Regions from separate parts of the Pseudomonas sp. S32 genome, predicted to be linked through region 1. Evidence: riboswitches for the same ligand, from Rfam matches in the RefSeq annotation. Region 1 holds a riboswitch; each other region holds the start of a gene.
What was found. Region 1 has a riboswitch for cobalamin ahead of cobW (cobalamin biosynthesis protein CobW). Riboswitches for the same ligand answer to the same signal wherever they lie in the genome.

Region 1 (7,478 bases):
CGGGTCGGGTAGTTGGCCAGTATCAGCGCCACACGCTTCTGGCCGTTGGGCAAACGCGCCAAAGCCACCCAGCGCCTGGCCAGTTCGGCGACAAAGTCCATGCGCTCAGCGTGGGCGCGGTAGCACACCACATCTGACTGGCTGCGCTCGCTGTGCCAGGCCATGTCCTTGAAACTGACCGGGCGGGTAATGATGCGCCCGTCCAGTTCAGGCAAGGCAATATGCATGGCCAGGTCGCGTGCCCCCAGCCCCTGCTCGCTGGCTTCCCAGCCTGGCTGGTTATCCTGCGCGCAAATCGCCTGCAGCACCGCTACGTCGCGCCGCAGTGGCCGAAGGTTTGGCCGCTCCGGGCTGGACAACGCGAACCCGGTGGTATTGAGCACCACCTCAGCGCCCACTTCATCCAGCCATGCCTCCACCTGCTCGAGGCAGGCGGGCTCTTTCAGGCTGGCAACGGCGATGGGTAGCGGGTTAAGGCCGGCGGCTTGCAGGCGTTGGCAGAACACGTCAATGAACGCGGTATTCGCCGCCTGCAAGTGAGAGCGGTAGAACAGCAACGGCGCGACCGGGTGCTCAGGGTGCCAGTGCGGGTACCAGTCCTCCAGCGCGGCGCTGCCCTTGGCCGGGTGATACACCGTGGTGCGTGCCAGGGGCTGTGGCTCATCCCAGGCATACTCGCGGCCCAGCCATTGGCTGGCCAGGCAGTGGAACAGGTTGAGGGCATTGGCCTTGCCGCCCTGGCGCAAGTAGTGCCAGAGGCGCTCGGCCTGCTCGCCCTGCACCGTGCCAAGGCCGGTCAGCTCGGGGTCGGGGCGATCATCGCCGGGCACCAGGATCAACTGCACGCCGCGGGCGGCCAGGCCAACCAGTTGCTCCACACCATATCGCCAGTAGCCGACACCGCCGTGCAGCGACACCAGGATCACCTTGGCGTGCTGCAGCACCTGGTCGACATACAGGTCAACCGACGCATGGTTCTGCACCTGCATGGGGTTGGCCAGGCGCAGCGTGGGGAAATCGTCAGGCAGTTGCTCGGCACTGTCGGCGAGCAACGCCAGGTGCGAATCGCCGCTGCAGAGAATCACCAGCTCGGCAGGTGTCTGGCCAAGGTCGGCAATGCTGTCGTCCGGCACGAAGCCGCCGGGCTGGGTCCGCAGCAAGTGCATGGGTCAGGCGCCCAGGGCCTGGCGCAAGCGGGCTTCCAGCTGGGCTGCATCCAGTTCCTGGCCAATCAGCACCATGCGCGTGACCCGCGGCTCATCAGCGCGCCACGCACGGTCAAAGTGCTTGTCGAAACGGGTACCCACCCCCTGCACCAGCAGGCGCATCGGCTTGCCAGGTACGGCGGCGAAGCCTTTGACACGCAGGATGCCGAACTCCACCACCAGTTGAGTCAGGGCCCCCAGCAGCAAGGCTTCATCGGCTTCAGGCAAGTCGATGGAAATGGAGTCGAAGGCATCGTGGTCATGGTCGTCATGGTCATCGCCGTCGTGGTGGCTGTCATGGTGCGTGCGGCGGCCGTCGATGTGCAATTCGGACTCCGCGCCCATGCCCAGCAGTACCTCCAGCGGCAGCTTGCCGCTGTTGGCCTCGACGACCTTCACTGCCGCTGGCAGCTCTTCGGCGACTTCGGCGCGGACCTTGGCCAGGCCCTCGGCATCGATCAGGTCGGCCTTGTTCAGGACCACCAGGTCGGCGCTGGCCAACTGGTCGGCGAACAGCTCGTGCAGTGGCGATTCGTGGTCCAGGTTAGGGTCGAGCTTGCGCTGGGCGTCAACCTGCTCCGGGTAGGCGGCGAAGGTGCCGGCAGCCACTGCCGGGCTGTCGACCACGGTAATGACGGCATCGACGGTGCAGGCGTTGCGGATTTCTGGCCATTGGAAGGCCTGGACCAACGGTTTGGGCAAGGCCAGGCCGCTGGTTTCGATCAGGATGTGGTCCAGGTCGCCGCGCCGCGCCACCAGTTCGCGCATCACCGGGAAGAACTCTTCCTGAACGGTACAGCACAGGCAACCGTTGGCCAGTTCGTAAACCCGGCCGGTGGCCTCTTCTTCGGTGCAACCGATGCTGCACTGCTTGAGAATGTCGCCGTCGATGCCCAGCTCGCCGAACTCATTGACGATGACCGCAATGCGGCGGCCTTGGGCGTTGTCGAGCATGTGCCGCAGCAACGTGGTCTTGCCCGACCCGAGGAAGCCGGTGACGATGGTGACAGGTAGCTTGGCCAGTGTTTTCATGTCGCGTTGCCCTTGGCAGAGTGGCGCGGGCATGCAGGACGACAGCCCGCGGCCATGCTGGCCGGGCGTGTTCGCCACCGGATCACCCCGCCCGGTTTAAAGTCGAAAACGTGTCGAGGCAGGTCTCCTGGCTTGCACCGTTCCAGCGCTCTGCAATGCGAACAGGCTGGGGGGATGACGCCTTCCCGCGCAGTGGCGCAGTGGCTGTGTCGATCCGTAAGGTGCTTACAGTTGCGGGGGCAGCCGCGGCTTGAACCGCGTTCCCGTCTTAGCTTCGGTCTGGCCGAAGAACCTCGAACCGGCAAGGCTACGCAGTGGCTGGCAGGTGGTCAACCACTGCCAGCCGTTGCTGGCGTGTCGATGCACTTTACCCTCTGCCGATTCTCCGCTAGGGTGGCCTTTCCCCTGCCACGAGGTGTTCGTCCAATGCGCCATTGATGCCGCCGTCTGTCCGACGGCCAGCCTTCAGCCTCCGGTTCGCTCCGGAGATGTCGCGGCATTCGTGGAGTTGCTCATGACCGACCCATCCATCCTGACGCTCGACAGCGTCACCCTGGCCTTGCCCGATGGCAGGCTGTTGTTCGACAACCTCAACGCCACTTTCGACCGCAGCCGCACCGGCCTGGTCGGGCGCAATGGCGTGGGCAAGAGCCTGCTTGCCCAGGTCATGGCCGGCCAGCGCGCGCCCAGCAGCGGTACCTGCCAGCGCCAGGGCCACGTGCATCTGCTGGGCCAGCAGGTAATCGAGCACAGTGCCACTGTTGCCGACCTGGCCCAGGTCGGCCCGGTGATCGCAGCCCTTCAACGCATCGAACAAGGCAGCGTAGATGCCGCAGACTTCGACACCGTGGGCGAGCGCTGGGGCGTCCGCGAGCAGTTGCAGGCACTGCTGCAACGCCATGGCCTGGGCCAGCTCGACTGGCGCACGCCTGCGCGCTGCCTGAGTGGTGGCCAGGCCATGCGCGTGGCGCTGATCGGGGCCTGGCTGAGTGACGCGGACTACCTGATACTCGACGAGCCCAGCAACCACCTCGACGGCCCTGCGCGCGCCGAGCTGCTGTGCATGATCAAGGCCTGGGACCGCGGCATGCTGGTCATCAGCCACGACCGCACATTGCTGGGGCACATGGCGCGTATCCTTGAGCTGTCCAGCCTGGGCCTGCGGGCGTACGGCGGGGATTACAACCACTACCTCGCGCAGAAAAGTGCCGAGGCAACCCACGCCGAGCAGCATCTGGCGCACCTTAAACGGCAACAACTTCGCCAGGCCCGTGACCGCCAGCAGCAGCGCGAAAACCTTGAGAAGGCCCAGGCCCGGGCGGGGCGCACCGCCAAGGTTGCCAACCAGGCCAAGATCATTGTCGACCGCCGCCAGCAGGTGAGCCAGGCCACACTTGGCAAACAGCGCCGCCAGCACCTGAGTGCCGAGCAGGCGATGCAGGCTGAAATCCGCACAGCAGCGGGTGATATCGAACAGTGCAGCGCCATCCACGTACACGCCCCTGCCCCACAGCGGCATGCCGGCCGGCAGGTGCTGGCGCTGCAAGACCTGCGCTTGCCCCACGGTACCCAGCAGCCTGTCACAGTGCGCATGCAGGTTGGCCAGCGGTTCGGCCTGGTGGGGGCCAACGGCAGCGGCAAGTCCACACTGCTGCGCATGATCGACGGGCAACTGCCCTCACCAGAGGGCAGCCTGGTGCTCACTGGCGAAGCCGCCCTGCTCGACCAGCATTGCACCCTGCTGAACGGCACCGACAGCGCGCTGCTACACCTGCAACGGGCCAACCCGGCACTCGACCAGGGCGAGCTGCGCAGCCGGCTGGCGCAACTGGGCCTGGACGCCACCCGCGTGGGCCTGCCCAGCAGCCTGCTCAGCGGAGGTGAACGCATGAAGGCCGCACTGGCGGCGATCCTTTATCGCCAGCAACCCTTGGACCTGTTGTTGCTGGACGAGCCCGGCAACCACCTGGACCTGCCGTCGCTCGAGGCCGTGCAGGCGATGCTCGGGCAGTATCGCGGGGCCCTGATCATCGCTTCGCACGATGCCATCTTGCTTGAGCAACTGGCCCTGGATGAGTACCTGAAACTGTAGAGGCGGCCGACAACGCGGCATTTTCCGACTGGCCGTTCCCGATCCGCTGCGGATGTATTATGGTGGCGAGGTGCGCATATAACAGCAGCCCGAGCGATCGGGCACTAGCAAGACAACGAGGGTGTCATGAGCAACGAAAGCATTAACTGGGACAAGCTCGGCTTCGACTACATCAAGACCGACAAACGCTACCTGTCTGTCTGGCGCAATGGCGAGTGGGACAAAGGCACCCTGACCGACGACAACGTGCTGCACATCAGTGAAGGCTCCACCGCCCTGCACTACGGCCAGCAGTGCTTCGAAGGCCTCAAGGCCTACCGCTGCAAGGACGGCTCCATCAACCTGTTCCGCCCGGATCAGAACGCCGCCCGCATGCAGCGCAGCTGCGCGCGCCTGCTGATGCCCCATGTACCCACCGAGGTGTTCATCGAGGCCTGTAAGCAGGTGGTCAAGGCCAATGAAAAGTTCGTGCCGCCCCACGGCAAAGGTGCACTTTACCTGCGCCCGTTCGTGATTGGCACCGGTGACAACATTGGTGTGCGCACTGCACCGGAATTCATCTTCTCGGTGTTCGCCATCCCGGTGGGCTCGTACTTCAAAGGTGGCATGAAGCCGCACAACTTCCAGATTTCCAGCTTCGACCGTGCGGCCCCCCAAGGCACCGGCGCAGCCAAGGTCGGCGGCAACTACGCGGCCAGCCTGCAACCTGGCGCGGAAGCCAAAAAGGCAAACTTCGCCGATGCCATCTACCTCGACCCGCTGACCCACAGCAAAATCGAGGAAGTGGGTTCAGCCAACTTCTTCGGCATTACCGACAACAACGAATTCGTCACCCCGAAATCGGCCTCGGTACTGCCTGGCATTACCCGCCTTTCGCTGATGGAACTGGCGCAATCGCGCCTGGGCCTGACAGTGGTAGAAGGCGATGTGGAGATCAGCAACCTGGACCGTTTCGTCGAAGCCGGCGCCTGCGGTACCGCTGCGGTGATCACGCCCATCGGCGGCATCGAGTACAACGGCAAGCTGCATGTGTTCCACGACCTGGAGAAGGTCGGCCCGGTTACCCAGAAGCTCTACAACGAGCTGACCGGCATCCAGAGCGGTGACGTGGAAGCCCCTGCAGGCTGGATCGTCAAAGTCGCCTGATCCGCGGCTGCGCAGCCTGCAAGGGCTGCGCAGCCTTACCGGTTCACAACGGTTTTCATGCACGCCCCGTGCAGGTATCCTTGGCCGCTCAAACGCAAGCCTCCCAGGACGAAGACCATGACCAGGCCCCTTCTGTTGCTAGGCGCTGCATTGCTGTTCAGCCCGGCGCTAATGGCCCAGCAGATGAAACGTGAACTGGGCGACTTCAACTTCACGCTCGGTACCACCCCTTCGCGCAGCATGGCCCAAGGGCTGATCTCCCCCAGCGCCACCGGCGCCTTTCATGGCGGGCTGGACCTCAGCCATGCCAATGGCTGGTACCTCGGCCAGTATGCCCCCAGCATGGGCGTAGCGCCCGGCTCCACCCTGCGCCTGGACAGCTACATCGGCTACAAACACCACTTCGACAGCACCTTGGGCTACGAAGTGGGCCTCATCCATTACAGCCAACCCAACATCGCCGGCGCCGACAGCCACGCCTTGTATGGCGGCATTTCGGTTCTGGGCAGCCGTTTCGGCGGGGCGCTGCGCGACAACCCCAGCAACCGTACCGGCACCCTGTTCGCTGATTTCGGCCAGATCCCGCTGCTGAACGCCGACTTGACCGTAAAGCTGGCCCACCATCAGTTGGGAACACCCTTCACCATTGGTGACGGTAGCCAGGTGAGCGCGTTTTCCGACTGGTCCCTGGAGCTCTCCCGCCCCTGGCTTGGCATCGATCTCAACCTGATCTACAGCAATTCCAACCTCAACGGCGGCGGTTGTGATGCCTATGCCGGCATCAATACCTACTGCGAAAGCGTGGTCACGCTCAAGGCGCAGCGCAGTTTCTTCTAGCGGCGCGGGCGCAGGGCCAGGGCGATGCCGCCGAGCACGACCGCGCAAGCCAGCGCCAAGCGCAGGGACAACGGCTCGCCGACCAGAAATACCCCGCCCAATGCCGCGATAACCGGCACGCTGAGTTGCAAGGTGGCGGCCTGCTGGGCACTGATCCGCCGTACCACGCTGTACCACACCGTATAGCCCGCCCCCGACGCAATGGCGCCAGAAGCGAGCCCGTAGCCAAAACCCGCCAGCGACAATTGCAGGCCACTGCCCATCCACAGCATCGGGGCCAGCAGCACCAGGCATGCCAAGCTGCGCACGAAGTTGCCTGCGGTGTCAGCCAATGGCCGTGGTGAGCCTTTGCCCAGCAAGGTGTAGATGCCCCAGGCCCCCCCTGCAAGCGCCATCAACAAGGCACTGGACAACCCCGGCGCCGCCGCACCAGGCAACAACAATACCAGCAGCCCCGCGAAGGCCAATGCCATACCGGTCAGCACCCGCAGCGTTATTCGCTCACCCCTGTACCAGGCAAAGCCGAACATGGTGATTTGCACGGCGCCAAACAGCAGCAGCGCGCCAGCGCCGGCACTGAGCTGCACATAGGCAGCAGAGAACAGAAAGGCGTATAGGAACAGCGCGAGCGCCCCACGCCAGCTGCCACCCAGGCTCAGGGCGGGCTTGCGCGGACGGGTCAGCAGCAACAGAAACAAGGCACCGCCGACCAGGCGGATGACGGTGAAGCTCACGGGGTCGGCTGCCCCGCCCTTCAACGCGAGGCGGCAAAGCACGGAATTGGCGGCAAATGCCACCAGGCTGAACAGTGCTGGCCCGAGCCAGGCTACGATCTGGCCGCCCGGGCGCGTGGTAGTGCCTGAACCCATGGTGTGGCCACCTCTGAGAACGGTTTGCGGTCATGCCAGCGGCAGCTGGCTTCTGCAGAGGGGTATACCGCAGAGTATGACGGTGCCGCTACCTACCTTGGGAGGAGGCTGGCGCTACTGCCACCGCATCGATCTCAATCAGCATGCCATCCAGGGCAAGCCGCGGCACGGGGATCAACGTGCAGGTTGGCTTCATGGCCGTACCCCACGCCCGGTCCGCTTCTGCCACCCACTCAGCCAGGCGCTCCTGGCAGTGGTCGACGATCAGCAAGGTCAGCTTGCACACCTGCCCCAAGC
Region 2 (7,478 bases), on a different contig from region 1:
GGTTGGCTGCGTGCACGGCGGGGTCGATGGGCTCGATCAGGCCCACCAGAATGTGCACGCCATCGAACTTGAGGGTTTCCAGGTAGGGGTTGAGGTCGTGTTGCACGGGGATGGTGTCGAGCAGGAAGTCGAAGCGGCCGGCCGCCGCGCTCATCTGCTCGGTATCGCTCGACACGATCACATGGTCGGCGCCCTGGCGGCGAGCCTCGGCTGCCTTGGCCGCAGAGCGGGTGAACAGGGTCACTTCCGCACCCAAGGCCTTGGCCAGCTTGATGCCCATGTGCCCCAGGCCGCCCATCCCAAGGATGCCCACCTTGTGCCCGGGGCCTACGCCGTGGTGCTTGAGCGGCGAATAGGTGGTAATGCCAGCGCACAGGATGGGCGCTGCGCTGGGCAGGTCCATGCCGTCGGGGATGCGTACCACGAAGTGTTCGCTGACCACGATGCTGCTGGAGTAGCCGCCCATGGTATTGCTGCCGTCCACCCGGTCCGGGGTGGCGTAGGTCATGGTCGGGCCTTCGAGGCAGTATTGCTCCAGGTCCTTGGCGCAGGCCTCGCAGTGGCGGCAGGAATCGACCATGCAGCCCACACCCACCAGGTCACCCACCTTGTGCCCACTCACCTGGTCGCCCACCGCCGTGACACGGCCGATGATCTCGTGGCCAGGCATCAAGGGGTACACGGCAATCCCCCACTCGTTACGGGCCTGGTGAATATCGGAGTGGCAAACGCCGCAGTAGAGGATTTCGATGGCGACGTCATCCGGGCGCGGGCTGCGGCGCTCGAAGGTCATGGGTGCCAGTGGGCTGGTCGGGGTTTGGGCAGCGTAACCGATGGCTGTATACATACTGGGCCTCGCAGTGAAGTGAAACGATTCAGGCGAGCCATTTTGCTTGCTCGACGCCCCCTCGCCCACAGCTGATCCTCCGGCATGCATGCCTGATTCTCCGGGAATCCGGTTTTGCATGTGGCGCCGGGCTGTCAATCTGCGATCATCGTACTGTCCGATTCTCTGCCCTGGTGCTCCATGCAACTGACCCGCCACGTCGACGCCAATGCGCCGCTCTGCTCGCTGATCCGCCGCCTGGCCACGCGCCCGGGGTTCGTCCCTACCCATTTGCCACAGGTGCAGGTGCTGAGCTGGGACCATTACGTCGCCAGCAGCCCGCAAATCTACGAGCCTAGCCTGATGATCCTGGCCCAGGGCAGCAAGCTGGCTCGCCTGGGGCCGCGCACGCTGGAATATGGCGCCGGTCATTACCTGGTGCAGGCGCTGTCGGTACCGTTCATGTGCGAAACCTTCGCCACGCCCCAAGCGCCATTGCTGGGCGTGGCCGTGGACATCGACCGCTCGGTGCTCAGTGAACTGGTGCAGCGCATGGATTTGCCGGCGGGCGGTGTGGTGCAGGCCCAGACACCCCAGTCGATGACCTCAGCGGCGTTGGACGCGCCCATGCGCGACAGCGTGGAGCGCCTGCTGCACTGCCTGCAGGACCCGCTGGACGCCAAGGTGCTGGGCCCGGCGCGGGTCCGCGAGGTGCTGTACACCGCCCTGCGCGGCCCGCAGGCCGGGGTGTTGCGGGCTTTGGTGGAGCAGCAAGGGCACTTCGCGCGCATCGGTGCGGCGCTGGCTCACCTGCGCGAGCATTACAGCGAGCCTTTGAACGTCGAGACCCTCGCCGCACGGGCCAATATGAGCGTGTCGACGTTCCACGAGCATTTCAAGCGCTGCACCGACATGGCGCCCATGCAGTACCTGAAGCGCCTGCGGCTGCTCAAGGCGCAGCAGATGCTGATTGGCGAAGGGCTGGGGGTGGCGCAGACTGCGCATCGGGTGGGCTACCAGAGCACGTCGCAGTTCAGCCGCGAATACAAGCGCCAGTTCGAGCACAGCCCAGGGGAAGAGCTGCCGTACAAGAGCTTGCCGGTCTGACCTGCTGCACACACAGCACCCACCCGGGTTCACCCGGCCAACGACCACCGCGCCAACGGGGTGTAGGCCCCCTTTCGCGACTCGTAGAGCACAAACTCCCGCGTCAACAGGTAGAAATCCGGGGCGGTGGGCGCTTCCGGGGGCTGCCCCCGATAATCCCTGGACAACGTCAGGTGCGGGCGGTAATCCCGGCTGATCACCTGCAACCCCAATGGCAACAGGGCCTGCTGCAAGCCATACACCAGGTGCAACAGGGCCGGCGGGGTGCTCTGCGCTTCCAGCACCAGTGCGCCAGCCTTCTGCCACACCTGCAAGCGATCGAGCAGCAGCCTGGGCGCGCTGCCCGGGCGGGCGAGCTGGTCCACCGCTGCACAGATCGAGGGCACCAGGGCAGCGTCCACATCGCCCAGAAACAGCAGCGTCACATGGAAGTTGGCAGCCGGCACCGGCTTGCCGTTACGCAGGGCCAGACCGCGGCGCCAAGCGGCCAGATCGCGGCGCTGGGCGTCCCCCACCGGCACTGCAAAAAAGAGCCGCTTGAACGGGCTGCCACTAAGGCGGGTGTCCTGAGCCATACGATCTCCTTGACCTTCGGGGCGTGGGTAACACCCCCATCACTACACTTAAGTCGCCCGGCTGTTTCGTAACAATAAGTACAAACTGCCTTGGCGATTGTTTATGCTGGCGGGCTTATGCCATGGCGCATGGCCATTTTTCGACAAGTAAACGTCCATGAAAATTGCACTCGTACTTATCTTCGCCCTCTCGATCGCCTACGTTCACCTGCGGGGTCGGGTTCGTCACAAGCTGACGCGGCAGCTGGGCGACCATTCCAGCTTCCTGGCCCCCGTCAACAGCTTCCTGTACCTGTTCTCCAAGCATCCGGCCAGGCCCTACCTGCCCGTTGAAGCTTTCCCGGAGCTGCAGCCGCTGCAGGACCACTGGCAGGAGATCCGCGAGGAAGCCCAGCAGTTGCTGCAGGTTGGCGAGATCAAAAAGTCTGACAACTACGATGACGTGGGCTTCAATTCGTTCTTCAAGACCGGCTGGAAGCGCTTCTACCTTAAGTGGTACGGCGAGAGCCACCCGTCGGCAATGACCCTGTGCCCGCGCACCACTGAACTGCTGCAAGGCATCGGCACGGTCAAGGCCGCGATGTTCGCCACCCTGCCGCCAGGGGCCAAGCTGGTGCGCCACCGCGACCCGTATGCAGGCTCGTACCGCTACCACCTTGGCCTGGACACGCCCAACGATGACGGCTGCTACATCGACGTGGACGGCCAGAAGTACTCCTGGCGCGATGGCCAGGGGGTGGTCTTCGATGAAACCTATATCCATTACGCCGCCAACACCACCGAGCACAACCGCATCATCCTGTTCTGCGACGTCGAGCGCCCCCTCAAGTACCGCTGGGCTACTGCGTTCAACCGCTGGTTCAGCCGCAATGTGATGGCAGCGGCCGCCGCGCCGAACGATGCCGGTGACAAGACCGGTGGCATCAACCGCCTGTTCACCCGCATCTACAAGATCCGCGAGCGCGGCAAGGCGCTGAAAAAGCGTAACCGCACGCGCTACTACCTTGAAAAATGGGCTGTGGTCGCCGCGGTGGTGCTGGTGTTCATCTACATCTGAAGGCCGTTTGGAGTAACCGCATGATCCATATCCGCCCGATGACCGCAGACGACTTCGAGCGCTTCTGGCCCACCCTGCAGGCCACGGTGCGGGCCCGGGAAACCTATGCGCTTGACCCGCACATGAGCCCTGAGCAAGGCCGCCACTTATGGCTGGAGCTGCCCCTGCATACCTGGGTGGCAGAGGAAAACGGAGAACTGCTGGGCTCGTACTACCTCAAGGCAAACGCCGCAGGGCCCGGGGCGCACGTGGGCAACTGCGGCTATGTGGTCACGCCGCAGGCGCGTGGCCGCGGAGTGGCGCGTACCATGTGCGAGCATTCGCAGAAACTGGCGCGCCAGGAGGGCTTTCTGGCCCTGCAGTTCAACTCGGTGGTCGCCAGCAACGAGGTGGCCGTTGCCCTGTGGCACAAGCTGGGTTTCGAAACGGTAGGCCGCTTGCCCAAGGCTTATCGCCATGCCCACCTGGGGCTGGTGGACTGCCTGGTGATGTACAAGTGGCTGGCCGATGAGCCAGTGGTGGAAACCCCGCCCCTGCTGATCGGGCGCAAGAACATCGAGGCGCGGGTGTCACGCAGACGCGGCCGGTAGCACCGCCAGCCGCGCCGGCCCCGCAACGTTCAGCGGGGCCGGGCACCTGGGTTAGAAGGCCAGGCCCACTTTTACACCGAACTCGTCACGCTTGAGCTTGGTGTTGTCGGCAACCGGCGAGTTATCGTCCAGCTTGTACTCGGTGCGGGTGTAGTACACACCGGCCTGCACCGGCATGGCGCCCTGCTGGTTCATCAGCATCGTGACTTCAGCATAGGGGTTGGTGCGGTCCTTCAGGTCAACCGTGTCGCTGCCGAAGTCATCCACTTTCAGCCGTGCGCGGCCGTCCAGGGTGTGACGGGCGCCCACTTCCACGCGCAGGGTCGAGGCGTCGAACTGGTGGTTGTAGCCCAGCGCGGCCTTGGCGAACGGCGACTTGAGGGTGAGCTTGGTGTCCAGGTCGTTGATCTCAGGTTCGTAGCGCGACCAGCTGTAGCCGCCGCCGACGGTCACGTCGACGAAGTTGCGCGCGTCCAGCGCCGCACGCCAGCCAAGGTCCAGATCAGCCTGAGCTTCCTTGAGCTTGTTGTCGTTCTTCTTGCCGTACTTGGCCTCTGCGCCGATCTGGTAGATGAAGCCGGATTCGGCAGTCATCTTGTTGCCGAAGGTGGCAAATACACCGCCCTGGCCCATGTGATCCTTGTCGGTTTCGCTGCCGCCTTCGAACTTGAACTTGTCGTAGGAGCCCAGCAGGCCCAGGGTGAACAGCGGGTCCGTGCTTGGCGCTGCGGTGGCAGCCAGCGGGGCAGCGACCAAGGCGAGCAGGCAGGTGTGGCGCAGCAGGTTACGAGCAGACATGCGAATAGTCTCCATGACGTATTGACGGGTTGTGCACGAGCGCTTCGAGCGCTGCCTGTTCAGAAAAGTTCGAAATAAAAACACCTGAAACGCGAACGCCGTTCAAAGGCCCTCTGAAGGCCCACAACCCGCGCATTTGACGCCCGCGCTGTTCAATGGTCAGATGCGCGCCAGTTTCAGGTGTCCTGCGCCGCCGTGCGCAGGGTGAAACGGGAAGCCGGTGCGTCGTGTATCCACGACAAGTCCGGCGCTGCCCCCGCAACGGTAAGCGAGCGAACCTTTCGACACACCACTGTGCACCTGCATGGGAAGGTGAAAGGTTCTTGCCCCTCGCAAGCCCGGAGACCGGCCTGAAGCTCCTTATGGCAACCCGCGGTGGGCGGGCGCAGGCCAGTGCCTGCGCGCGTCTGCGTGCCAGGTGCGCCTTTGCGTGTATTCCACCGGGATTCCTTCTTTCCTGCAGCAGTGGAACGACATGTCCCGTACTTTCAAGCTACACCCCTTGGCGGCCTGCCTGGCCGTCGCCGTGCCGGCCCAGGCCGACACGCTCCCGGCAGCGGCCCTGGCCCTGCCCTCCACGGCGGTCACAGGTGCCTATGACAGCGCGGCCGCCAACCTGGCAACGCCCAGCCAGGCAGGGTCGCGCCTTGGCCTCAGCCCGCTGGAAACCCCGGCCAGTACCAGCACCCTTGGCACCGCCGAGATCCAACAGCGCAACAATGCCACCGTGCAGGAGGCCGTCACGCGCTCGCCCGGCATCACCTTCATCGGCTCACCAGGCGATGGCGGCACGGGGCTGTCTGCCCGTGGTTTCACCGGCCACGGCTCGGTCATGACCTTGTTCGACGGCGCACGCCTGTACACCGGGGCGGGCACCCAGACCTTCCCGGTGGACCCGTGGATGGTCGAGCGCATCGAGGTGATCCGCGGCCCGGCATCCGTGCTGCACGGCGAAGGGGCGACCGGCGCGGTGGTCAACGTGATTCCCAAGAAACCCCTTGCCGGCGAGGTGCGCAACCACCTGCGTGTGGGGTATGGCTCCTGGGATCGCCAACAAGTGGGCCTGGACAGCGGTGGCAGCCTGAGCGAACGCCTGAGCTACCGGCTGAACCTGAACCAGCAAGCAGGCAACGGTTGGGTCGACCGCACCCCCTCCCGTAGCCAGGCCCTGAGCATGGCGCTGCGCTTCGACGCCAGTGAAGACCTCAGCTTCACCCTCGCCCACGACCGCGGTGACGCCAGGCCAGCCAATTACTACGGCACGCCGCTGATCGACGGCCACTACCGCAGCAGCCTGCGCAGCAAGAACTACAACGTGCAGAATGACCAGCAGCACTACGTGGACCAATGGACGCGGCTGACCAGCGAGTGGTCGCTGAACGATCATGTCGGCGCCAGCAACCAGCTGTACTACATCAACAGCCGTCGCCAGTGGCGCAACGCCGAGGACTACCGCTGGGCCCCCGAGCAAGGCCAGTTGCTGCGTGGCAGCTTCCTGCAGATCCGCCACAACCAGGAACAGTTCGGCGACCGCCAGACCTTCGATTTCGATCACGCCTTGTTTGGCCTGCCGAGCAAGACGGTGATCGGCGCCGAGTACAACAAGGTCCGGTTCAATGTGGACAGCAACGCGCCCTATGACGATATCGGCGGTGATTACATCGACCCGTGGCAGCCCCGCCCAGGGCCGTTCCAGAGTGCATCGCCGTTGCGGCCACAGACCCTTTCGACCACACACACCGTTGCCCTGTTTGCCGAGAACCGCCTGCAACTGACCGACAAGCTGGCACTGGTGACTGGCCTGAGGCGGGATCAGAACCACATTGACCGGAACAACCTGGTGGATGGCAGCCGTAGCGACCGCAGCTTGCAGGGCGGCAACTGGCGCGCGGGGCTGGTGTATGCACTCAGCGAGGAGGTAGCGGTATATGGCCAGTATTCCACCAGCCAGGACGGCGTCGACAACCTGATCAGCCTGCGCCCTTCGCAGATGCACTACGCCCTCACCGAAGCCCGGCAGGCCGAGGTGGGGTTGAAGCAACGGTTCTGGAACGGCCAGGGCGAATGGACGTTGGCGGCCTACCACATCGTCAAGAAGAAGCTGCTGGTGGATGACCCGCTCACCCACGAACAACAGCAGGCAGGCCAGCAGACCTCCGACGGGTTGGAAGCCACCCTGGAACTAGCGCTGGCGCACCAATGGCAGGTGTCGGCCAACGCCGCGTTGCTGCGGGCGCGCTATGACCAGTTCGACGAAAACGTCGGTGGGGTGAACCTGGACCGCTCGGGCAACCGCCCGGTCAACGTGCCCAGGCGCACCGCCAACCTGTGGCTGAGCAAAGGCCTGGGCCAGCAGGTACAGGCCGGCATCGGGGCGCGCTTTGTGGATGAACGCTATGCCAACAACGCCAACACCCAGAGCGCCCCGGGCTACACCGTAGTCGATGCCAACATTGCCTGGCAGGTACAGCCGGATGTGCGGCTGGGGCTGCAGTTGAACAACCTGTTCGACCGCCAGTACGTGG
Region 3 (7,478 bases), on a different contig from region 1:
CACCGGGCTGTCTGCCTGGCTGTACGGCGAGAAGCACCAAGGCCGTGCCGATGTCGCGGCCTTTTTGTTCAAGCGCGGGCTGTTTCTGGTGGTGCTGGAGTTCACGCTGGTCAACTTCGCCTGGACATTCCAGCTGCCGCCCACGGTCATCTACTTGCAGGTGATCTGGGCCATAGGCATCAGCATGATCGGCCTGTCGCTGCTGGTATGGCTGCCACGGGCCGCTTTGCTGGCGCTGGGCGCGCTCATCATTGCCGGGCACAACCTGCTGGACGGCGTGCACTTCGATGCAGGGTCCGCTCTGCATGTGCCTTGGGCGATCCTGCATGACCGTGGCTGGCTGGAGGTGTCGGAGCACCTGCGCCTGCGCACCTCCTACCCGGTGTTGCCGTGGGTGGGTGTGATCGCCTTTGGCTATGGCCTTGGGCCTTGGTTTGGCCGCGCCAGCCAACCTGCTCAGCGTCAGCAACGCCTGCTGCTGGCTGGCGCAGGCACGTTGCTGGGCTTTGTGTTGCTGCGCCTGCTCAACGGCTATGGCGAAGCGCCCTGGGCGGCCTACCCGAATGTTGTGCAAACCCTCATGAGCCTGTTCAACATCACCAAATACCCCCCGTCGCTGTTGTTCCTGGCCTTGACGCTGGGTACCGGCCTGTTGCTGCTGCGCGGCTTCGAGCGCGCCGGCCAGGCCCGCTGGGTCGCTGCGCTGGCCGTGCTGGGGGCGGCGCCGATGTTCTTCTACCTGCTGCACCTGTACGTGCTCAAGGTGCTGTACCTGGCAGCGGTCGCTGTGTTTGGCCTGAACCAGGGCGCGTACTTCGGCTTCGACAGCATCGGCGCCGTTTGGGTGGGGGCGGCATTGCTGGCCCTGGCGCTGTACCTGCCCACCCGCGGGTTCGCCCGCCTGAAGGCGCGCAGGCGGGACATTGCCTGGCTGAAGTATTTCTAAAAGCGTTTCACCCGGCGGCGTGATGGTCTACCATGCGTGCCGCCGGTTTCCATCACGGAATCAATAGGGAATCCCAGGCCCCGTTCCACAGGGCCAAACGGAACTGCCCCCGCAACTGTAAGTGCCGAGCCTGCTCCCTGCATGCCACTGGGTCACACACCCGGGAAGGTCGGAGCCAGGCCATGACGCACCAGTCAGGAGACCTGCCGGCACCTATATCACCAACCGGCGGGGTGTCCGGGATGGGCTTTGCGTTTTGCCTTTTGCTACCGGCAGGGGCTCGGCGATGCCTGCCCGCACGTTCCTTCCGTGAACTGCCCGATAGGAGATCGCCCCGCATGCTGCCCCGTATTGCCACCCTGCTCGCCGGCCTGGGCTTCGCCGGCCTGGCCCAGGCTGCCGCTACCCACTACCCGCTGACCCTCGACAACTGTGGCAAGCCGCAGACCTTCGACCACGCGCCGCAGCGGGCCGTGACCATCGGCCAGGCCGGCAGCGAGATGCTCTATGCACTGGGGCTGGGCGACAAGCTGGTGGGCACCTCGCTGTGGTTCAACGACGTGCTGCCTGAGTACCAGGCGCAGAACGCCAAGGTACCGCGCCTGGCCGACAACGACCCCAGCTTCGAAGCCGTGGTGGGCAAGCGCCCGCAACTGGTGGCTACCCAGTTCGAGTGGATGATCGGCGCCCAGGGTGTGGTGGGTACCCGGGAACAGTTCGACGAATTGCGCATACCGACCTATGTGATGCCGTCGGACTGCGAAGGCAAGGACAACCTGGTGGGGGCCGATGGCACGCGCCTGCAGGCCTTTCAGGTAGACAGCATCTACAAAACCGTCAGCCAACTGGCCGAAATCTTCGATGTGCAAGACCGCGGCACTGCCCTGAACGCCGAGTTGAAAGGCCGGCTGAACAGCGCCCTGGAGCAGCTGGCGGGCAAGGACCTGTCGCAGACCTCGGCGCTGTTCTGGTTCTCCAGCGCCGACCTGGACATCGACCCCTATGTGGCCGGGCGCCAGGGCGTGGCCGACTTCATGCTGCGCACCCTGGGGGTACGCAACGTGGTCGAATCCACTGAAGAATGGCCGACCGTAGGCTGGGAAACCCTGGCCAAGGCCAACCCGACCTGGTTGATCGTCGCACGCATGGACCGCCGCCGCTTCCCGGCCGACGATTACCAGAAAAAACTCGAATTCCTGCGTAACGACCCGGTCACCCGCAACATGGATGCGGTGAAAAACGGGCGCATCATCGTGCTGGATGCCGAGGCCATGCAAGCCGGCATCCGCCTGTTCCGTGGCCTGCAAACCCTGGCGACGGCGTTCGCCAGCGGTCACGCAGCCCAGTGACCAGCCGCCTGCCCTTCACCGCCGTGGCGGCCGTGGCCGCCCTGCTGACTGCCTTGCTGGCAGGCACCGCCATTGGTGAAAGCAACCTGTCACCCAGCCTGGTTGGCCAGGTGCTGGCCAACCACCTGTGGCAGGCGGGCTACGCAGTGGACCCGATTGATGCCGGCATTGTCTGGAACTACCGCCTGACCCGTACCCTGGTGGCTGCAGCCTGCGGCGCTGGCCTGGCGACCTGCGGGGTGATTCTCCAGGCCCTGTTGCGCAACCCGTTGGCCGAGCCCTACCTGCTGGGCCTGTCGGCAGGTGCCTCGACCGGCGCGGTGCTGGTCGGCTTGCTGGGCCTGGGCAGCATGGCGTTGAGCATGTCGGCAGGGGCATTCATAGGCGCTCTGGCGGCATTCGCCCTGGTGCTGGTACTGGCCCGGGCCGCCAGCCCGGCCGGCAACAACGCCCAGGTCATTTTGGCGGGCATTGCCGGCTCGCAGCTGTTCAACGCCCTCACCGCCTTCCTCATCACCAAGTCGGCCACCGCCGAGCAGGCGCGGGGCATTCTGTTCTGGTTGCTGGGTAACCTGAGCGGTGTGCGATGGCCGTCAGTGTGGCTGGCGGTACCGGTCGCAGTGCTGGGTTTGCTGGTATGCCTGTGGCACCGCCGGGCGCTGGATGCATTCACCTTCGGCGCCGATTCTGCGGCTTCACTGGGCATTCCGGTGCGGCGCACGCAGTTGCTGCTGATCAGCTGCGCGGCACTGGTAACGGCGGTGATGGTATCGATCGTGGGCGCCATCGGTTTCGTCGGCCTGGTCATCCCCCATGCCCTGCGTTTGCTGTTGGGCCCCGGTCACGGGCGCCTGCTGCCCGCCAGCGCACTGGGCGGCGCATTGTTCCTGGTAGCGGCCGACATTCTTTCGCGCACGTTGATTGCCGGGCAGGTCATCCCCGTGGGGGTGGTGACTGCGCTGATCGGCGCGCCGGTGTTCGCGCTGATCCTGGTCGCAAGACGGGGGCACTCGTGACAGCCATGGCCCCCGCGCACATCGCACCGCTGAGCTGCCAGGGCCTGGGGCTGGACCTGGCCGGCAACACCGTACTGGACGCCCTCGACCTGACCGTGCACGCCGGCGAGACCCTGGCTATCGTCGGGCCCAACGGCTCCGGCAAGTCCTCGCTGCTCAAGCTGCTGGCCGGGCTGCGCAAGCCCACCCGCGGCAGCGTACAGCTGATGGGCCAACCGTTGGCACAGGTGGCCAGGCGCCAGATCGCCCAGGCCCTGGCATTGGTGGAGCAACAGGCTGACACGCTCGATGCGATCCGCGTGTTCGATGCCGTTGCCCTGGGCCGCACGCCATGGTTGTCGGCGCTTGCACCGTTCTGCGCAAACGACCGTGCCATCGTCGAACAGGCGTTGGCCGACGTGGATGCCCTGCACCTGCGCAGCCGGCTGTGGGGCGCGTTGTCTGGTGGTGAACGCCAGCGCGTGCATATCGCCCGCGCCCTGGCCCAACAGCCGCGCCTGCTGCTGCTGGACGAGCCCACCAACCACCTGGATATCCAGCACCAGCTAAGCCTGTTGCACCAGGTGCAAGCCTTGCAGGTGACCACGGTGGTGGCCCTGCATGACCTCAACCAGGCCCTCACCTGCCACCGTGTGGCGGTGCTCGACAAAGGCCGCCTGGTTGCCTTGGGCAAGCCGCTGGAGGTGCTCACGCCCCAGCGCCTGCTCGACACCTTCGGTGTGCATGCCCACTACCTCACCGACCCCTACGACGGCGCGCGCATCCTGCGCTTTCGCGCCCCTTGAACCAGGAAGTTCTGCCCATGTCGTTGCACCCTGTTGCCTTGCTGCTCGCCAGCGCCCTGCTCGCCTCCGCAGCACTGGCCGAGGTTCACGAAGTAAAAATGCTCAACCGCGGTGAGGCGGGGGCGATGGTCTATGAACCTGATCACCTGCGTATCGCACCGGGCGACACGGTGCGTTTCGTACCCACCCAGAGCGGGCACAACGCGGCCAGCGTGCCGGGTTTGATGCCAGAGGGCGCTACGGCTTTCAAGAGCAAGCTCAACCAGGTCTTCGAGCAGCGCTTTACCGTGCCGGGCTTGTACGGCGTGCAATGCATTCCGCACCTGGCAATGGGCATGGTCATGCTCATCCAGGTCGGTGACGTGACCGAGGCCGCGGTGCCGGCAAGCCTGCCGGCGAGGGCCAAGGCGCGCTTCGGGGCGCAACTGCAACAGCTGGTGGCCGGCCAGTGAGAAGGTTGTCACTGGCGCTGCTACTGGTGGCGATAGCCCCCTGGGCACAGGCCGAAAATGCCCAATCCCAAAGCCAGGGTTTTGTCCAGGACGCCAGCTGGAGCGTGCTCAACCGCAGTGTTTACGACCTGCGCGATTTCAAGCATGGCGGGCGCAACGGTGCCGCGCGCAATGCCTACAAGCCGCGCAACGAGCGTAACGGCAAGGCGGAAGAATGGGGCTACGGCCTGATGGGTACCTTCCAGTCTGGTTTCACCCAGGGGCTGGTGGGGGTGGGCGTGGATGCCCACGCTTACCTGGGCGTCAAGCTGGACAGCGGCGGCGGCCGGGCGGGCAAAGCGCGCCTGCTGGCCGTGGACAACGACGGGCACCCGCAATCTGATTACAGCCGCGCAGGCGCCGCCGTGAAGCTGCGCATCGCCAACACCGTGCTCACCTACGGCGAGCAGCGGGTGAAAACGCCGGTGTTCAGTGCCTCCGACAGCCGTCTGCTCCCGGAAACCTTTACCGGGTTCTTTCTGGCCAGTGAGGAACTGGAGGCGCTCAGGCTGGTGGCCGGGCATTTCACCGAAAACGCCGACCGCAATGCCTCCAGTCATGGCCGGGGCTTTGCAGTCAATTACTCCAATGGCCGCCAGGGTAACCAGGTCGACCTGGCCGGCGCCATCTGGTCAGCCAGCCCTGCCTTCAGCGCCAGCCTGTACACGTCGCGGTATGAAGACACCTGGAACCAGCACTACCTGGGCAGCACCCTGAGCCATGCCCTGGACGAGCAGCGCGGTGTCAGCCTGGACCTTAACCTGTACCGCACCACCGACACCGGCAAGGCACTGTCGGGGCGTATCGACAACACCACCTGGAGCCTGGTTTCGCGCTACGACCAGGGGCCTCACGGCTTCAGCCTGGGCTGGCAGCAGGTGCATGGGGACACACCGTTCGACTACGTCTCGCGGGGCGCCATCTACATCGCCAATGCGGTGCAGATGTCCGATTTCAACGGGCCAAACGAAAAGTCCTGGCAGGCGCGCTACGACCTGAACATGGGTGCCTACGGCATCCCGGGCCTGGCGCTGACGGCCCTGTACGTACGCGGCTTCGGTATCGACGGCACCGGGGTAGACCCGGCAGGTGGCTATGCCTATCTGGGCTACGGCAAGGGCGGCAAGCACTGGGAGCGTGACCTTGAGGCCCGCTATGTAGTGCAGGGCGGCCGGGCCAAGGGCGTCACCTTCTCGGTCCGACACAACGTGCACCGGGGTAACCAGGCGCAAGCCGAGCTGGATGTCGACCAGCTTCGGCTGGCGGTGGAATGGCCGTTGTCCGGCGGGTTATGAAAGGGGTGGCTGGCTGTACGCCAGGTCGGCGAACGCGGCTTCGAGCTCCGCATCGACATGGCCGGCGGCCCTCACGCGGGTGTGCAGGTACTGCCTGACCGTGTTGGGCCAGCGCCCTTCCCGATGCGCCGCATTGATCAGGTTCCGGGCATCCTGCCGGGTGGCACCGCGCCACAGGTCCATCAGCCTGTTTTCAAAATCATCGGAGGTCCACCCCTCCAGGCGTGCTTCGAATTCGTCCAGCAACTTGAGCTTGTACAGGGCCATGTGTGGCATCGTCCTTCTCCCTCTGCAGCGATGAAAAATCCATGTCCTGGGAGGGTAAGCACGGCCTGGCAGGCAAGGAAATGAACGCGTGGATCACTGCCGCCAGGCTTGTGTAGGGCAATTCCGTAGGTTCAGCGCAGGGGCAGCTGCATGTGGGTGGTCTGCCACACCGGGTCTTGTTCAACGTCCACCACGCTGAAACCCTGGCGCTCCCAGAAGCGGATGGCGCCGGGCAGAAATGGATGGGTGTGCAGGTACAGGCAGTCTACCCCTTGCGCCTGGGCTTGCAGACGCAACCTGGCGAACAGCGCTGCTGCCAGGCCGTGCCTGCGGTAGGCCGGCAAGACGAACAGCCGCACCACCTCGACCACCTGCTGGGCGCGGTAGCAGAGCTGGGCAAAGCGGTGATCGTAGGGCAGGTAGCCAACCACGGCCACCAGGCGCCCGCCGTCCCGCGCCTCCAGAAAACAGCCAGCGCCGTCCAGGTACGTGCTGGCGAAGTGCGCCAGATCATGGGGCAAGGGCGTGCCGGCGAGCATCGGGAACAATTCGCGGCGGGCCGCTTCGACGAACGCCACCACTTCATCAATGGCGTCGCGTGGAACAGGTTGCAGGGTCAGGTCGGGCATGGGGCAGCCACCAGGCAATGGAGGCCAGGTTCTACCCCAGCCGCGCGGCCAAGGCAAACGACAAGGCTCGTCGGCGTTGCGCAGACACCGTTATAATCGCCAGCCTCACAGCCCGACCAGGCCACGCCATGCCTTGCCTCAACAAGTTGCTGTTGCCCCTGCTGCTGGCCCTCGCCGTTACCGCCTGCGATCAGAAACCCACCCGTGAAGAGCAGATCCTCGCGCGGCTGCCGCTGCAGGAGGCCTATACCCATAACATCGAGCGCATGGCTGGCCTGCTCGGGCGCACCCACCCCCGGTTGACACAGGCAAGCATCGAGCAGGTGCTGCGCAAACACCTCACGGTCGAGGACCAGCGCCAGGACCTGTTTCGGCTTTACAGCGAGAAAAACTTCAGCGATGCAGAGTTCGACACGATCGTCACGGCGCTGCAGGACCCGGCCAAGGCACGTGCTCTGGAGGACACGGAGAACGGCCGGCGCCTGAGCGAAAAACTCACGTCGCTGATGCGCGACACCGCTGGGGACCCCAACGTGCAAGCCTTGGCCAAACAACGCATGCAGCAGGTGGAAGACGAACTGCGGAAGCTGGACAACGCCAGCCCTGCTGGATAATAGGCCCGGAAGCGCTAATTGGGGCGCTTAGCGCCCCAACGCACCCGATGGTGGCCATCTTGACGTCAAGCAGTTCCCCAAAGCAC

Region 2: linked by a shared signal. The riboswitch ahead of IAE38_RS13895 (TonB-dependent receptor) and the one ahead of cobW (cobalamin biosynthesis protein CobW) in region 1 are both predicted to bind cobalamin.
Region 3: linked by a shared signal. The riboswitch ahead of IAE38_RS13885 (ABC transporter substrate-binding protein) and the one ahead of cobW (cobalamin biosynthesis protein CobW) in region 1 are both predicted to bind cobalamin.

What each region holds. Positions count from the first base shown of each region.
Region 1 covers NZ_JACVVF010000005.1:129,833-137,310, forward strand. The annotation lists gene cobN (cobaltochelatase subunit CobN) at 1-1,166, opposite strand, end outside; gene cobW (cobalamin biosynthesis protein CobW) at 1,170-2,237, opposite strand; cobalamin riboswitch at 2,338-2,548, opposite strand; gene IAE38_RS04605 (ATP-binding cassette domain-containing protein) at 2,752-4,329, shown strand; gene IAE38_RS04610 (branched-chain amino acid aminotransferase) at 4,456-5,475, shown strand; gene IAE38_RS04615 (TorF family putative porin) at 5,593-6,312, shown strand; gene IAE38_RS04620 (DMT family transporter) at 6,309-7,181, opposite strand; gene IAE38_RS04625 (RidA family protein) at 7,270-7,478, opposite strand, start outside.
Region 2 covers NZ_JACVVF010000022.1:35,305-42,782, reverse strand. The annotation lists gene calA (vanillin reductase) at 1-847, opposite strand, end outside; gene IAE38_RS13920 (AraC family transcriptional regulator) at 1,028-1,933, shown strand; gene thpR (RNA 2',3'-cyclic phosphodiesterase) at 1,963-2,508, opposite strand; gene lpxO (lipid A hydroxylase LpxO) at 2,666-3,565, shown strand; gene IAE38_RS13905 (GNAT family N-acetyltransferase) at 3,586-4,155, shown strand; gene IAE38_RS13900 (outer membrane beta-barrel protein) at 4,207-4,953, opposite strand; cobalamin riboswitch at 5,115-5,321, shown strand; gene IAE38_RS13895 (TonB-dependent receptor) at 5,429-7,478, shown strand, end outside.
Region 3 covers NZ_JACVVF010000022.1:27,399-34,876, reverse strand. The annotation lists gene IAE38_RS13890 (DUF1624 domain-containing protein) at 1-946, shown strand, start outside; cobalamin riboswitch at 973-1,171, shown strand; gene IAE38_RS13885 (ABC transporter substrate-binding protein) at 1,285-2,295, shown strand; gene IAE38_RS13880 (FecCD family ABC transporter permease) at 2,292-3,311, shown strand; gene IAE38_RS13875 (ABC transporter ATP-binding protein) at 3,317-4,096, shown strand; gene IAE38_RS13870 (pseudoazurin) at 4,114-4,548, shown strand; gene IAE38_RS13865 (OprD family porin) at 4,545-5,882, shown strand; gene IAE38_RS13860 (hypothetical protein) at 5,877-6,149, opposite strand; gene IAE38_RS13855 (GNAT family N-acetyltransferase) at 6,281-6,778, opposite strand; gene IAE38_RS13850 (hypothetical protein) at 6,907-7,392, shown strand.